One region of the Pelotomaculum schinkii genome, then DNA from elsewhere that is predicted to be linked to it. Evidence: riboswitches for the same ligand, from Rfam matches in the RefSeq annotation. Region 1 holds a riboswitch; the other holds the start of a gene.
The links. A riboswitch is a leader RNA that binds a small molecule or an ion and turns the genes downstream of it on or off. The one in region 1 is predicted to bind molybdenum cofactor.

Region 2: linked by a shared signal. The riboswitch ahead of Psch_RS11130 (hydrogenase small subunit) and the one ahead of Psch_RS01695 (Kelch repeat-containing protein) in region 1 are both predicted to bind molybdenum cofactor.

The regions. Positions count from the first base shown of each region.
Region 1 is NZ_QFGA01000001.1:328,369-336,360, forward strand. It holds gene cbiB (adenosylcobinamide-phosphate synthase CbiB) at 1-894, shown strand, start outside; gene Psch_RS01675 (cobyrinic acid a,c-diamide synthase CobB) at 905-2,290, shown strand; gene cobS (adenosylcobinamide-GDP ribazoletransferase) at 2,778-3,539, shown strand; gene cobD (threonine-phosphate decarboxylase CobD) at 3,587-4,684, shown strand; gene cobC (alpha-ribazole phosphatase) at 4,681-5,316, shown strand; molybdenum cofactor riboswitch at 5,419-5,542, shown strand; gene Psch_RS01695 (Kelch repeat-containing protein) at 5,748-7,992, shown strand, end outside.
Region 2 is NZ_QFGA01000002.1:27,826-35,817, reverse strand. It holds gene nrfD (NrfD/PsrC family molybdoenzyme membrane anchor subunit) at 1-915, opposite strand, end outside; gene Psch_RS11140 (4Fe-4S dicluster domain-containing protein) at 948-1,763, opposite strand; gene Psch_RS11135 (nickel-dependent hydrogenase large subunit) at 1,805-3,250, opposite strand; gene Psch_RS11130 (hydrogenase small subunit) at 3,265-4,269, opposite strand; molybdenum cofactor riboswitch at 4,527-4,646, opposite strand; molybdenum cofactor riboswitch at 4,744-4,864, opposite strand; gene fdnG (formate dehydrogenase-N subunit alpha) at 5,762-7,992, opposite strand, start outside.

The DNA of each region.
Region 1 (7,992 bases):
CATGGTTGGCCCCACCCGGTGGTTTTAATCGGCAAGGTCATCTCCAGCCTGGAAGCTGGGGTGCGGCGTTTTTTCAGGAGTCCCACGGCTCTGCTGGTATGCGGCGCTCTGGTGGCGGTCATAGTTGCCGGGGGCAGCTGGCTGGTAACCGCCTGCCTGGTCAGGTGGTCCTATGCAATAAACTACTGGTTTGGCTCTGTCCTTACCGTTTGGATTATTTACACCACAATCGCAGCCAAAAGTCTGGCCGCGGCAGCCTGTGATGTTTACAACTCTTTACAAAAGGGCAATTTGGCCGAAGCCCGCCGCAAGGTGGGATGGATTGTCGGACGGGACACAGAGCAAATGGATGCCGCTGACGTCACCAGGGCCACGGTTGAAACCGTCGCCGAGAATATTGTTGACGGAATTGTTTCACCCGTTTTTTATGCCCTGCTGGGCGGCGCTCCACTGGCTATGGCTTACCGGGCGATCAATACCCTGGACTCGATGCTGGGCTATAAAAACGAACGTTATATAAATTTTGGCAAAGCCTCCGCCCGCCTTGACGATATAGCCAATTATATCCCGGCAAGAATCACCGGCTTTCTGATCCTGGCAGCTTCCTGGCTGCTCGGGATGAACACCAAAGGAGCAATTTCGTCGATGCTCAGAGACTCTTCCAGTCACCCCAGCCCCAACAGCGGTATCCCCGAGGCTGCCGTTGCCGGCTCACTGGAGATAAGATTGGGCGGACTGAATTACTACCAGGGCAGCCCTTCTTTCAGGGCCTACATGGGGGAGGATTTGGCTCCTCTCAAACCGTTTCATATTCTGCAAACCGTCAAGATTATGTACGTAACAGCAACTTTAACAGCAGGTCTGGGCCTTGCGGGCTGGTACCTGCTGACATAGGAGCGACCTCATGTCAAGCATACCCAGGCTGCTGATTGCCGGCACCCATAGCGGGGTAGGGAAAACCACCTTATCCACAGCTATCATGGCCTCGCTAAATAAGCGTGGTTTAAACGTACAACCCTTTAAAGTGGGTCCCGACTATATTGACCCTGGATATCATAACGCTGTCACCGGCCGTGTGTGCCGCAACCTGGACTGGTGGATGCTGGGTGAAGAAACGTTGCGGGAACTTTTCATTCGCTCAGCGGCAGACGCCGATATATCCATTATCGAGGGAGTGATGGGACTATATGACGGGATCGGCGCGACTGCTAACAGCAGTTCCGCCCATGTGGCCAAAATCCTTGAGACCCCGGTAATTTTGGTCCTTGACGCCCGTTCCATGGCGCGCAGCGCCGCCGCGGTTGTTTTGGGCTATCAACAGATGGACCCCGCTGTCAACATCCGTGGCGTCATCCTTAACCGCGTATCCAGCCTGAGGCACTACCGGATATTAAAAGAAGCAATCGAGTCTAACTGTCGGATCCCTGTTGTCGGCTATGTTTACCGTCAACCGGATATTCAGCTCCCGGAAAGACACCTGGGGCTTTTGCCAACCACGGAAAAATCAAGATTGCCGGAACACTTGACAGCAATGCAGCAAGCTGTGGAGGAAGGGATCGATTTTGCACATCTAATCGCCCTGGCGGGGGAAACAGTAAACTTGCCGAAACCTGGCAGGCGTGTTTTCCCGGATATGCCTGGAGAGCGCCGGGTAAGGCTGGGTCTGGTGCAGGATCGGGGTTTTAATTTTTATTACCAGGACGCCCTTGACCTGCTCACAGCATTTGGCGCTGAACTGGCGCCGTGCAGTCCACTGAGCGGGCAAGGACTGCCTGCCGACCTGCATGGCCTCTATATAGGGGGAGGCTTCCCGGAAATGTTTCTTGAAGAACTGTCCCGCAACACCCTCTTCCAGAAAGACCTGAAAGCCGCGGTCACCTCCGGCATGCCCGTATATGCTGAGTGCGGCGGCTTAATGTACCTGACCACATCCATTGTGGACTTTAACAACCGCAAGTACCCCGCGGCAGGCCTTATTGACGGCTGCTGCAGGATGGGGCAAAAGCGGGCAGGTCTTGGTTACGTCACCGCTAAAGCCCTGGATGACAACATCATATGCAGCCGGGGCGTTTCTTTGCGCGGCCATGAGTTTCACTATTCGACGTTGGAGCTTGGACGGGAATATCAAAGAGCCTACCGGCTGGCCAAATGGGGAGAGCAAACTGCCTGGCAGGACGGAGTAATAACTGCGAATATTCTGGCATCCTACGTTCATCTGCATTTTGCCGGCTGTCCAGATACGGCCAGAAGACTGATCGAGAGCTGTGAAAAATATAAGAACTCCTGGTAGTTAAATAAGGATCATTGTTAACTAGATCTCGAAAAGCCTTTGGGGTAGTGGTCTTGGGGTTATCCTCCGCTCTCTTTGCAATTCTACATTTGTGAAACAAGAGCGTCATACCGACCGCATATACAGACAGCCACCCGGTAGTTACGCGCTATTCAAGATTTAATGCAAGCCACGCACGCGCTAAGGAACGCACCCAGGTGCTCCGCTCGCTCCGGATAACCCCAAGCCCGCAAGTCGAGCCTTTTCGAGCAACATTCTTGAGACAAGTGAGGCAGATGACGTGACATATGTCTCCCCATTGTCACTTCCCAGTGTACATTTTCATTGGTATTAGATGATTGAAAAACATGGCTGGTTCCAGGGGAATTCAGCAACAGTATCTGTAGAAATCCTTTATAGTATATTTTTGTGATAAATGGTGCCCGTTTGGACAACTACCCCCTGAATAGTACCTTCAAATAATACCCCTTCAAACCGGGAGGCCGTTTTGAAAAGTATCCTTTTAGCTTTTTATCAGTTAACAAGACTGCCCCTGCCAAATGTAGATTTTGACGAAAAAGCTTGCGGCCGGTCCACCCTTTATTTCCCTGCCGTGGGATTGTTTTTAGGAGGCCTGTTGGCCTCTCTGGCATGGGGGGCAGGATTTTTATTCCCTGCGGGGATCAAGGCTGCACTGATTGTCGTTGGTATGGTTGTCCTGACCGGCGGCATGCACCTGGACGGCTTTATGGACAGTGTTGACGGCCTTTTTAGCGGGCGGCCGCGGGAAAGAAAGCTTGAGATTATGCGGGACAGCAGGGTAGGAGCTTTTGGCGTTATCGGAGTAATATGCCTGCTGTTATTGAAATACAACCTCTTGCTCGAGCTTCCGGACGGTGTTTTATTTAAAGTCCTGCTGGTCCTTCCTGCGATAAGCAGGTGGGGCATGGCCATTGCTGTTATAGCCTTTCCTTATGCCAGACCGGATGGGCTCGGAAAAGTTTATGCCGTACAGTCAGGCAGCAGGGAGCTGGCAGGCTCAACCATTATTACCGCTGTTGCGGTCGCATTGATTCTAGGGCTGCAGGGGGCCTGGCTGGTGGCGCTGGCGGCTTTTGCCGCCTGGTTGGCAGGCAAAAAGATTGTCAAGGAGTTGGGCGGGTTAACCGGTGACACCTACGGGTTTATCAATGAACTGCTTGAGGTGGTCCTGCTCCTGGCAGCTTACCCCATACTCCGGTGGACCTGCGGCTTTCATTCTGTTTTCTAGCTGCCAATATACAGGCGCTTGTTTCATTTTGAAAGGAGTCATGCAAGTTGCCTCTGGAACACACACACGGCGGAAACCTGAATAAAGCCGCCCGTAAGTACGGTCTGCCGGTCAAAGACATTACGGATTTCAGCGCCAATATCAATCCTCTTGGACCCTCCCGCAAGGCGCTTTCAGCCATATCGAAAAACCTTGACCTGATTTCCGCCTACCCGGATCCGGACTGCACTGAACTCAAGTCTGAACTGGCAAAATATCTGGGGATAAAAGAAGAAAGGCTGCTGATGGGTAACGGGGCAGCTGAACTGGTTTACCTGCTAGTCCGCGTGCTGAGGTGCAGGAGGGCGCTTATCCCGGTACCGACTTTTTGTGAATATGCCCTTGCGGTCTTGTGCCAGGGGGGTGAAGTGCTTGAACTGCCCATGCCCGAAGAAAACGGCTTCAGGCTTCCGGTTGACGAGATCATCGCCTCATTGCCTGACGCAGACCTCCTTTTTCTGTGCAACCCCAATAACCCCACCGGGCGGTTAACCGGCCGCAAAACAATCCTGACCATTCTTGAAAAAGCGTGTTTGCACGGTGTTATGGTCCTCATAGATGAAGCGTTTATGGATTTTGTCCCCAGGCGGGAGCTTTTTTCTGTTATCAAAATGGCCGGACAACAACCCAACCTGGCGGTCCTTTACTCCATGACCAAATTCTTTGGCATCCCCGGTCTGCGCTTGGGGGCGATAGCCGGGCCCGGGGAACTGCTGTCCCGCATGAGCGCCGCCAGGGACCCCTGGAATGTTAATGTACTGGCCCAGGTTGCCGGCGTAGCCGGCTTGATGGATTACCAACACATGCGGGATACCTGCCGAATAGTGAACTGTGAAAAGAAATTTCTTTTCGGACAGCTTGCCTCACTGCCCGGTGTTCAACCACTGCCCGCAGCCGCTAATTTTATCCTGGCAGATGTTGCCGGCAGCGGGTTCACTTCATTTGAATTAACCGAACTGCTGGGCAGGCAGGGGGTGCTGGTCAGGGAATGCTCTGATTTTAACGGGCTGGCCGGTCGTTTTTTGCGACTGGCAGTAAAAACTCGCCCGGAAAACGAGAAGCTGTTGCTGGCTCTTAAAGCAATAGTACAGGGAGAGAATAAATGAGCTGCCGTGTGTACTTAATCAGACATGGGGAAACAGAGTGGAATAACACCATGAAGTTCCAGGGAGTGACCGACATACCGTTGTCGGAGCGTGGCCGCCGGCAGGCGGTTAGCCTGGGTAAACGGCTGGCGGCACTGAAGCTTGACGCGTTTTATGCCAGCGACCTGGTCAGAGCGCGTGAAACAGCAACAATTATCTCCAGCCGGCACGGCATGTCCATTGTGACTGTCCCCGCACTAAGAGAGCTGAATTTTGGAGCCTGGGAAGGGTTAACCATTGCAGAAATAAAAGAGCTTTTTGCCGGTGAAATAGAACAATGGTGGGAAAACCCGTTTTCAATCAGGATCCCGGGCGGTGAAACCTACAATGAATTGATTGAAAGGTCCGTTAACGCCATCAAGGAGATTATAGCGCGGCACAGCGACGGCCGGATAGCGGTAGTGTCCCACGGGGGTCCAATCAGAAGCATCGTGGGCAGCGTTCTGGAAATGGATTTGGGTAAATACTGGCGGCTGGGACTTCATAACGGGTCTTTGAGTATCCTTGACTTCACCGGTTGGGAGTACGGAATTCTTACGCTTTTCAACGACTGCTCCCATTTAGCCGGCAACAATGCCGGCAGTTCTTATTAGTAAGCCATTGGCTTAAATGACAAATTGTAACATTATTTGCTCTTGCAATTTAATATGCCTGTTATTACCATTAATGGTGACAGATTGTTTTATAACGCCCAAATGATAAACATTATCCGAAGTCATTTTACCTATGGCCATGTTGGCTAGGGTAACTTGACCGGCAGGGTGCGTACCGGAAACGGTCGTACCTCCCATTGTGGAAAGGATAGTATATGTTGGGGTTTATAAAGCCCTTCATTGCAATTTATTTCGCAATGAAGGGCTTATTCTTTATTCCAAAACCATCATTTTAATAAAATAAATCGAAAAAGCGCAATACAGCCGGCGGAGGTGTCTAACGGCTCCAAAGCAAGGTTTTATTAATGCGATATAGGGTTTATTACCCAAAAAGCATGTGGTCTACTAATATTTTTTTAGGGGGAGAAAAGTTGAAAAAAGCAGTAATGAAGATGGTTCTTTCTTTGTTTCTGGCACTGTCTCTAACTCTTACAACAACGTCTCTGCCGTTATCGGTCAATGCAAATTATAACGGCATAAATGAAAAGAACCAAAAAAGCAATGAAACCGGCGCTCCAAGCATACAAGAAGATGTATATGCCGGCAGGGACGAGAATGGCAATTTAGACCAAGATGTTGCCGATGAAGTTTACGCGCAAATGCAGTTTGACCCTCTTTGCCCGTTAGATCTGAACGAGTATAAAACCGACCGCTTTATCGTTAAATACAAAAGCGGCAAAAGCAAGGGCAGTCTGGCCGTTTCTTTAGGTCAAGATTTGAAAGAAATAAGAAATATCAACAACAGCAAGTTTAAAAGCTTTAATGTCATAACGACAAAAACAAAGATGAGGAAAGAAGATTTCATAGCGAAAGTAAAAAGTAAAAATGCAGAAAGCGAAATTGAATACATTCAGCCTGATTATGAGCTGACGGCAGCATCGCTGGATGCGGAAATAGATGCACAGCAAAACGAGCAGGACATAACTGATGCAGTGCAACAGGATGAGAGTCCGGACAATCAAGCTGGACAAGCTAGCGCCCGGCCGGGAGAAGAAAACTTGCCGGAATTCCTGCAAGGACTTCCGCCCAATGACCCGATGGTAGAACAATGGCTAACAACCTACCAAGCAAAAAAAGAAGCGCAGAAAAATACAGCCAATGCCGGAACGCCGGTGAACATGGCTGACGTCAATATAAAAGCCGCCTGGGGAAAATCCCAGGGAGAGGGAGCCATAGTCGCCATATTGGATACAGGAATAGACATCACCCATAAGGAGTTATCGCAGAGAATTTGGACAAACAAAAGCGAAACGCCCGGCAATGGGACCGATGACGACGGCAACGGCTACATCGACGACACAAACGGCTGGAACTTCAGTGACGATAACAACGAAGTACACAGGCATGGCCGGGAATACGACGAATGGCACGGGACACATCTCGCGGGTATCATTGCCGGGGCAGCGCCTGAAGCAAAGATATTGCCGTTGAAAGTATTTAAAAACGGTACGGCCTATACCAGCGACATCATTGAAGCCATTGAGTACGCTGAAAAAAACGGCGCAAAAATCGCAAACTGCAGCTGGGGGACAAGCTTCGACAACCCGGCCTTAAAAGAAGCCATTGCAAATTCCACCATGCTCTTCGTATGCGCGGCAGGCAACAGCAATGCCGATATCGACACCAGTCCGGTTTACCCGGCGTCATACGGCGAGAATAACATTATCACAGTCGCCTCCATCAACAAAGACGGAAATTTATCAGGCTATTCAAACTATGGTGAGACATCGGTAGATGTCTCAGCTCAGGGTGAGAATATCGTCAGCGCCACACCCGGCGACAGGCATGGTATGAGCAGCGGGACATCCCAGTCAGCCGCCTTTGTATCAGCCGAAGCCGCGCTGATACTGGGAGCATGCAAAAATGCCGCTGCGGAGGGGCTCAAACAGATAATAATACAAACCTCCGATAAACTGCCCAGTCTGCTCAATCAAGTAAGCGATGGGAACAAGATCAACTGCGGCAGCGCGGCATCAACTGCCATTCCGGAAAAGAGTGAAACGTTAATCAGAGAAGATAATAACGACATATCAGTCAGTGATTCAGTATACGAGGACATTTCAGTAACTGATTCAGTATATGGCGAAACCATAGATAAAGAGCTTGCTTATGGCAATCCTACCGTCTCGGATACAATTTATCAGACCGCTGGCGAATACAGCCTGTACTCCGGAGAGATCTGGAATATTAAGGCGAGCATGCCTACGCCAAGATTTCGTTTGGCAGCAGCAGAGGTTAACGGGAAGATATATGCAATAGGCGGCGAAGGCAGTAGCGGCTATTTAAATACAGTAGAAGAATACGATCCTGCGACAAATACCTGGACTACAAAAGCAAGCATGCCTACACCAAGGGACGGCTTAGCTGCTGCAGCAGTAAACGGGAAGATATATGCCATAGGCGGCGGTAATTATAACGGCAAGTTAAATACAGTAGAGGAATATGATCCGGCAACAAATACCTGGGCGGTAAAAGCAAGTATGCCCACATCAAGGTTTTTGTTAGCAGCGGCAGCGGTAGATGGGAAGATCTATGCGATAGGTGGAAATAACAGCGGATTATTAAATGCAGTAGAAGAATATAATCCTGCCACAAATACCTGGACGGCGAAAGCAA
Region 2 (7,992 bases), on a different contig from region 1:
CCACAGCCTGGTGCGGATGGAAGGGATGGCGTACATGAAAATCGGTAACAGGATAAAGACGATCATTTCAATTAAAAACATGTTGCTCTCGTGAGAACCGTTGAAGGCCATCCCGAACACACCACGGTAGTTGAGATCGATCATCTTGACGATAAAGTAAATGATCATCATCCACATGGTCACCTTGGTCATGCTTTGGAATACAGGCAGCTCCGGATTCCTTCCATAAGCTTTCGCCGCCAGGGTGCCTTCAACGGTGACCATGGCCGGCCCCAGGAAGAAAGCGGACCAGACGAAGAAGAACGGGATCAGCATGGACCACCACAGGGGATAGAGTTTATCAACTGCAACGATATAGAGCGAACCCAGGGAGGACTGGTGCAGGCTGGGCAGGACGATGCCAAGGATCAACAGCGGCGTCATCATGTAGCCCAGGATCTTTTTCAAAGCGGGGAACTTCACCTTCTCGAAGAAGATGTCCCCAAACTCCAGGACCTGGATTGTTGTGTAAAGTGCAATGCACCAGAACACTTCGAACAATACCGAGTGGAAACCCCAGTAAAAGAAAGGCCTCCAGAAGTTAAACCATCTCCCGATATCCAGGAAGAGGCTGACCAGGGAGATAATGTATCCCAACAAGGAAGTTAACAGTGCGGCGCGAGCGATGGGCAGATACTTATCTTTATGGAGGACATGTACAATCAAGGCTGTGCTGAAACCGCCGCCCGCCAGAGCGATCCCGCATAAGAGGTCAAAGCCGATCCACAGGCCCCAGGGCCAATCATTGTTCAAGTTGGTTACCGCGCCCAAGCCGTAGATGAAACGGTATAAGGCAGCCGCAACCGCGCCAAGTACAAATAGTATGAGCAGTATTCTAAACCATGTAATTCTAAAACTCCAGTTTCTTCCGTACACCTATTCTCACCTCCAGTATCTAAAAATAGTTTTTATTCCTTGGGATCGACGGGAGCGTACATTTCGGCTTCATTATGCCCCTCTTCTTTCGGCTTGGTGAAGAATCTCATTGCCGTAAGCAGGGCGCCCCAGCCGACAAAAATATAGGGAGTCCACTTGAGCACATCCCAGGTATAAGATGGTATCGATTTTTGCGTTGCATTGGTGCGGAAACCAAGCTGTTCAAACGGTACGTCTGAAATATACATCCAGGATGTGCCGCCGTATTCCTTTTCCCCGTAGATTTGATTGACATAGCCGGGATTGCTGTTTATTCTCTGCCTGGCCTCGGCAAGGAGCTCTTCCTGGTTGCCGTACTTCAAGGCGCCGGTGGGGCAGGCGGTGATACAGGCGGGCCGTTCGTTCTCCAGCAGGCGGTCGTAGCAAAAACGGCATTTTTGGACGTACGGGAACGTTTTTTCATACTGGAACTTGGGTATGTTGAAGGGACACGCAATCATGCAGTAGCGGCAACCCACGCAGTAATCCTTGTCCAATTCGGTGGGTTTATAAATAACCGCGCCTTCCTCGGTCTTTTCGAAGGAATGGGTAAAGCAGGCGGACTCGCAGGCCGGCTCGTTGCAGTGCATGCACTGCCTTTTGACAAACCGCCACTTGCGCTGGTTCCCCTCGCCGACAATGTGGCAGCTAATCCTGGTCCAGGTATCGGAATCGAGATCGACGGGGGCGTCCCACTGATTTGTATTTTGGGACGTTTTAACGGGCAGGTCATTCCATGTCTTGCAGGCTGTCACACAGCTCCGGCAGCCGATGCATTTGCTAATGTCTACCAAAACGCCATTGGACATCTTTGCACCTCCTATTTCCGCTCGGACTTAATACATGGTAATTAGACGATAAAGCTCATCGGTTCTTTGGAAACACCCTTGATTTCCAGTACATGGACCGCGCAGGCAATGCATGGGTCAAAGGCCCGGACGATACGCGCCAGTTCAATCGGGTTATGCGGATCTTTCACCTGTGTTCCCACCAGGGCCTCCTCGACCGGACCGCGCTGGCCGCGGTCGTCCCGCGGGCCGCAGTTCCAGGTTGTAGGCACCACAGCCTGGTAGTTCTCAATTTTGTAATCTTTGATGGTAATCCAGTGCCCCAGGGCGCCGCGGGACGCCTCGTGCAGACCCATGCCCGACCCTTCCTTGGGAATATCGAAGGGTTCATAACAGGGTTGGCCCGGCGCCAACTGGTCAAGCCATTCCACCATGGCCGCTGCCACCTGGGCTGTTTCCAGGGCGCGGGCGAAGTGCCTGCCCAAAACTGAAAACGCTTTATCTCCCAACTCCATAACGTCTTTCTGTTTGTTAACGACCTGCCGCGACAATGGGCCGACTTCATAGGGCATGCCGTCATAACGCGGCGCTTTGAGCCAGGAATAGGCGTCTTTTTTGCCCGGCGCCGGTACGGTCGCGCCATCCCCGGGGTATTTGCCGGTCGATTTGTCGTCGTACCAGGAATATTTAACTTCCTCGGTAATCTTTTTAGGGTCCATGGGCGCGTACTGGCCTTTGGTGTAGATACCGCGCCTGAAAAGCTGTTGTTGTCCATCCGGGTCCAACTGGTCGGTTAACCGGAAAGCGCCGTAGGCCAGCAGGTTTTTGCAGCCTGCTCCGATGGTGAACCAATCGTCATATGCGCCTGCTACAGCCAGGACATCCGGGACATATACGTCGTTGATAAAGGAAGTTATTTCCACGAGGTAAGCCTTGAACTGAGTAATTTTCTCCGGCGTGACGGTTTCCGTTACCCCGCCTGCCGTGTAGGCGGTAACGTGCGGCATTTTGGCCCCGAATACGGCGCCCATTTCATGCGCCTTTTTGCGGATGTCCAAAGCCTGGATATAGTGCTCCACGGCTTTGTCGTTGATTTCCTTGGGCAGCCGGTAGTCACCCTCATACCGGGGGATGAAAGGGGCGGTATCCGGACCCTTAACGTAATCAAGGGCGGTCAGATGGTAAAAGTGCAGGATGTGTGACATCAGGTAGTTTGAGCCTTGAATCAAGTTGCGCAAAATCCTGCCGTTGGCAGGCGGGGTGACGTTAAAGGCGTCGTCCAGGCACAAGATGGAGGCGGTGCCGTGCGCGATGGGGCAGACGCCGCAGATCCGCTGGACCAGGTGGCAGGCGTCGCGGGGATCCCGCCCTCTGGCGATTATTTCCAGACCGCGGAATAGAGTGCCGCTCGACTTGGCGTCAATGACCCGGCCGTTTTCAATCTCTGCTTCAATTTTCAGGTGCCCTTCTATCCGGGTTACCGGATCAATAATAATACGTTGTACCACTGCTTCATTTCACCTCACTCAGCAAGTTTTCTGCTAGCTCTGTTCTTTTCCAAAAACTCTGTTTTCTGGGGATTCAAATAGGCTGCAGCAGCCGCTGTTTTGTTCGTTAAGGGATAAACGCCGTAAATTGGTGAGGACATATCGGGGAATGTCGGTTCCGAGCAGGCATAGCAAGGGGCGCCGGCCTTAACACACCAGTTGACGTTGTTGTTCCAGCCGCGGGTGGGGCAGTCGGACATAGCCACAAAGCCCTTGCAGCCCAACAGGGCCAGGCAGCCCTCATCTCCGATGAAACGCGCGAACCTGCCTGCGTCAAAATGTTCACGCCTTAAGCAGCTTTCATGTATTGGTTTCGGGAAAAACATCTTGGGCCGTCCATACCGGTCCAGTTCCGGGATCTCGCCGTATGTCAATATATATACCACGGTGCCCAGGAAATGGTCCGGCTGCATCGGGCACAGGGAGATATTGATCACCTTTTTTTCGTCAACGATCTTATTTACTCCCACGACTCCGGTGGGATTGGGGGCTGCGCCGGGAATACCTCCGTATGATGCGCACTGGCCGGCGGCAATCACGGCCTTGGCCGCTTTGCCCAGTACATTTACCGCGTGCAGCATGGTTATTTCCCGCCCGTCCTTTTCAGCGATGGTACAATAAACACCGTCGTTGTTAAGGGGGATGGCGCCTTCAACAACCAGTATAAACTGATCCTTGTATTTGGTGGCGGCTTCGTCCAGGATCTCAGCGATGAGGTGGCCGGACCCGGCAGAAATATTCGGGTGATATTTTAAGCTGATAATATCGAGAAGTACTTTTTCAATTGCGGGGTCAACGCTGTTTAACAAAGATACGGAACATCCGGTACAGCTGGCCCCCTGCAGCCAGATCACCGGCGGTTTGCCTTCGGCTGCCAGAGCCAGTGTTTTCTCAAGATCAGGTCCGACAATTGTGAGCAGGCTTGCCCCCACCGCAGAGCTCATACATAGCTTAATAAATTCACGCCTGGTTAAACTCAAGTCCTTATCCCTCCCTGTAAATGAATTAATAAAGTCCCGGTAAGTTATGTGTCTCTATGCACCCCCTTTAACCGGTTACTTGGAAACCAGTCTCATATTTGGCCGCATCTGAGCTGCCAAATTTAACGCATCGTTTCACGAAAGAGGACTCCTTATGGCTGGAACTCCAGTATCGATATTTTAAATGATTAAGAATCATTAAATGCCTCTAAAAGGAAAGGTAAAACTTTGTCCAATGTGAAAAGAACAAAGTTCTACCTTTGCTTACGAGATCTCCTTTCCACAATGGGAGGCCCAACAGTTTCCCGATGGACCCTAACGGCCAGCAAACCATACCAATTGCTTAGGTTGTACCTGGCTCGGAGAACATAATGATATTTTTCAAAAAACATTACTTATAACAAAGCTATATCATATCAATATCTTTAAAAGGAAAGGTAAAACTTTGTCCAATGTGAAAAGGACAAAGTTTTATCTTTGCTTAAGAGATCTCCTTTCCACAATGGGAGGCTCAACAGTTTCCCGGTGAACCCTAACGGCCGGTAAACCATACCAATTGCTTAGGTTATAACCTGGCTCGGAGAAATATAATGATAATTTTCCACTAAATATTTAAAATTCCTTCTAAATTACAATAATATAAAATATTTTTTATGTAAAAATTTTTAATATTTCCTTTTTGATAAGTTGGATCAAACGGTGGAGTGTATTTTGAAGGGTTGGTGACAGCTCAGTTTGGTAACCGATAACCTCAGGCTGGACGCCAAAAATTATAATGGGGGGAAGTGTATTCATTTTAGTTGCTCATAATAATACTTCGCTTAGATTAATATCCTGCAGGGAGATGAGCTGGCCTGTGGATTCAATAAGCAGCTCATCTCCGGGAACACGAAAAATAGCTCCTGGTTCCCCCCCTGCTGCTACGCAATATGGCGGAGAGGGTGGGATTCGAACCCACGAGACCGCTCATCACGGTCTACTCGATTTCGAGTTCTGTGGAGGGCCTTTCGGGCATTTTCAGCTGTTGACGGGAAGTGTTCAGTATTACCGACTTATGCTATTTCCTAACCCTAATATTTTCCCTCTAATTATGATTATCTCTATGTAATATCACCCATTACGGCAACTAATCGGCGGCTCAATGGCTCCTTTTTCCGCTATGCCCAATACGGGGAACCTGAAGGTATACTCCATTTCCAGAAAGTCATCTCCCTTCCTGTGAAAAAAGCTCCTAAAACGTCGGTACCCCCTCTTACACCGGAGGCCATGAAGCATTTATTATTAAAAATATTTTAGGTGATGTGAAAAAAGGCTGATTTCCACAATGAAGTTATGACAAAACAAAAACAGCGCCAACCGCTATGTTTCAAGTGGTTACGCTGTTTTTTTCTTTGTCTTTCCTGCAAAAGTCAGGCTGTTGCTTTAAGGATACCATAAAACATGATTAATTACTAAGGTTATTTAGGTCCGCTCGTTAGTCTTAAGCTAATAGTTATGCTTTTCTAATGTTAACTAAAAAAGATTTGTATTCCGGAACAACGACGTTAGCATCACCGATAAAAGGTGTTAAATCGTTCCCAATGCTTCCCTTGGATAATCCCATGTAGCCCCAGCTCCATGGCAAGGAAACAATTTCAATGGGACTGCCGTTTACAATTAAGGGTTTAACAATCGGTAAAACATTGGCCTTCATTTTTATTTCCGCCCGGGCGCTGCTTACAATTATCTCATCTCCAGGTTTTATTCCCAAATTACCGGCTAAAGTCGGCGATATGGTGGCAAATTGTTCCGGCATCAATTCTACCAGCATGGGGCTGTTTCTGGTTCTTACCCCGGTTTGATAATGTTCAATGTAATGGACGGTTGTAGCCACGTAAGGGAACTCTTTGCTGCCGGTTTCGGCCAATTTAGCAAATTCGCCTCCCCATCTCTTAGCCATAGGATTGTTTTGCTGCTTACTAATTAAATTTTTTACCGGGCTTTCCACCGGTTCGTAGTGTTCCGGCATAGGACCTTCTTTCAAGCCGGCAGGAACAAAGAAGCGCGCCTGCCCTTCAGGAAGCATAATAAAAGGAGCATTGGCTGTCTTTTCCGGTGGTACCGGCGCTTTTGTAGCCGCGTCCGTGATGCCGAAATCGGGAACATCGTTGGCAATCCACTTTGTTCCGTCCCAGACCATATAGGGTTTATCCTTTTTCCAGGGCCGTCCGGCCGGGTCAGCCGAACAACGGTTATAAACAATGCGCCGATTCACAGGCCAGGCAAAGGTCCATTTCGGATATACGCCAAGCCCGCTTTTATCCTCCGTACCATGCCTTTTGGTAGCGGGTATCTTTAACAACGGGTCTTGCTCATTGGGGTCAACGTAATAATAACCGGCGTAAACCCATATACCGCAGGCCGTAGAACCATCATCTTTCAGGTCGCCGAAAGTACCTAAAACCCGGCCGTCCGCCACATTATAACCGTTCATTTCAATCGCTATTTTTTCTATATCCGGCCCGTCCTGTCCCGGCTTATCATAATTCCAAACCATGTTTAAAATAGGATCGGTAAATTTGCCGCCGCTACGGTATTCCTGGCGGACAGCCTTAAATATCCGGTCGGCAATCCAGAGACTGCTTTTTGCCTGTCCGGGCGGCTCAACAGCCTTCCAGCGCCATTGAATATGGCGTGAACTGTTTGTTCTCGTGCCTTCTGATTCGTATATGAGAGCGCCCGGCAGCACAAAAACTTCAGTTTTTATATCCGCCGGGTTTACTCCTGGACGCTTCCAGAAAGCTGCTGTTTCGTTTTCAAATAAATCAACACAGACCATCCAGTCCGCGTTTTCCAGGGCCTTGGCCTCGTGAGAAGCATCCGGCCCGGCTACGGAAGGATTTTCAGCCCAGCAAAAGACGCCTTTAATATGTCCTTCCGCCAGGGAGACGTAGGAAGACATGTGGGAATGGTCTTTCCCGTCTGATTTAGGCAGCCAGTCATAGCAAAAGTCATTTTCTTTGGCGGCTTTTTCCCCGTACCAGGCCTTGAGCAGGCTGGCCAGGAACTTGGGTTTGTTGGACCAGTATCCCGTCTTGGGCGTTTCCACCGCCAGGTAGTCCTTATACGTGGGATGTTTTGTCGCATCGGGGACATTGAGATAGCCCGTAATATTATTCCACAGCATTCCCACGTCACAGGCGCCCTGAACATTTGACTGCCCCCGCTGGGGGTTAAGGCCGCCACCGGGCAGGCCTACATTGCCCAGCAAGAGCTGCACCATGGTAGTTGCCCGTGTGTTTTGAGTTCCGTAACTGTGCTGGGTGATTCCCAGTACGTAAATTAAATTGCCTGCCACATCCGGTTTTCCCGACTCGCAATAAGTAGCGTAAGCTTTTTGTAAAATATCTTCCGGGGTTCCCGTGACTTTGCTGACCGTTTTGATGTCATAGCGGGAAACATGCTTTTTCATGATTTGCCAGACGCACCGGGGATCCTGCAAAGTGGGGTCTTTTTTAATATTATCGCCGTCTTTTTGGTAAGCCCAGCTGGCGGTGTTATAGGATAGTTTGCCGTCTTTTTCCTCTAAACCGGAAAAAACACCATCCGCAAAATTATAATCGGGACTGATTAAGTAAGAAGCATTGGTATAGTTATGCACGTACTCGTGTTGGTAAAGATCATTTTCAACGGCGTAGTTAATCAGACCGTAAAGAAAGGCAATGTCTGTCCCCGGACGCAAAG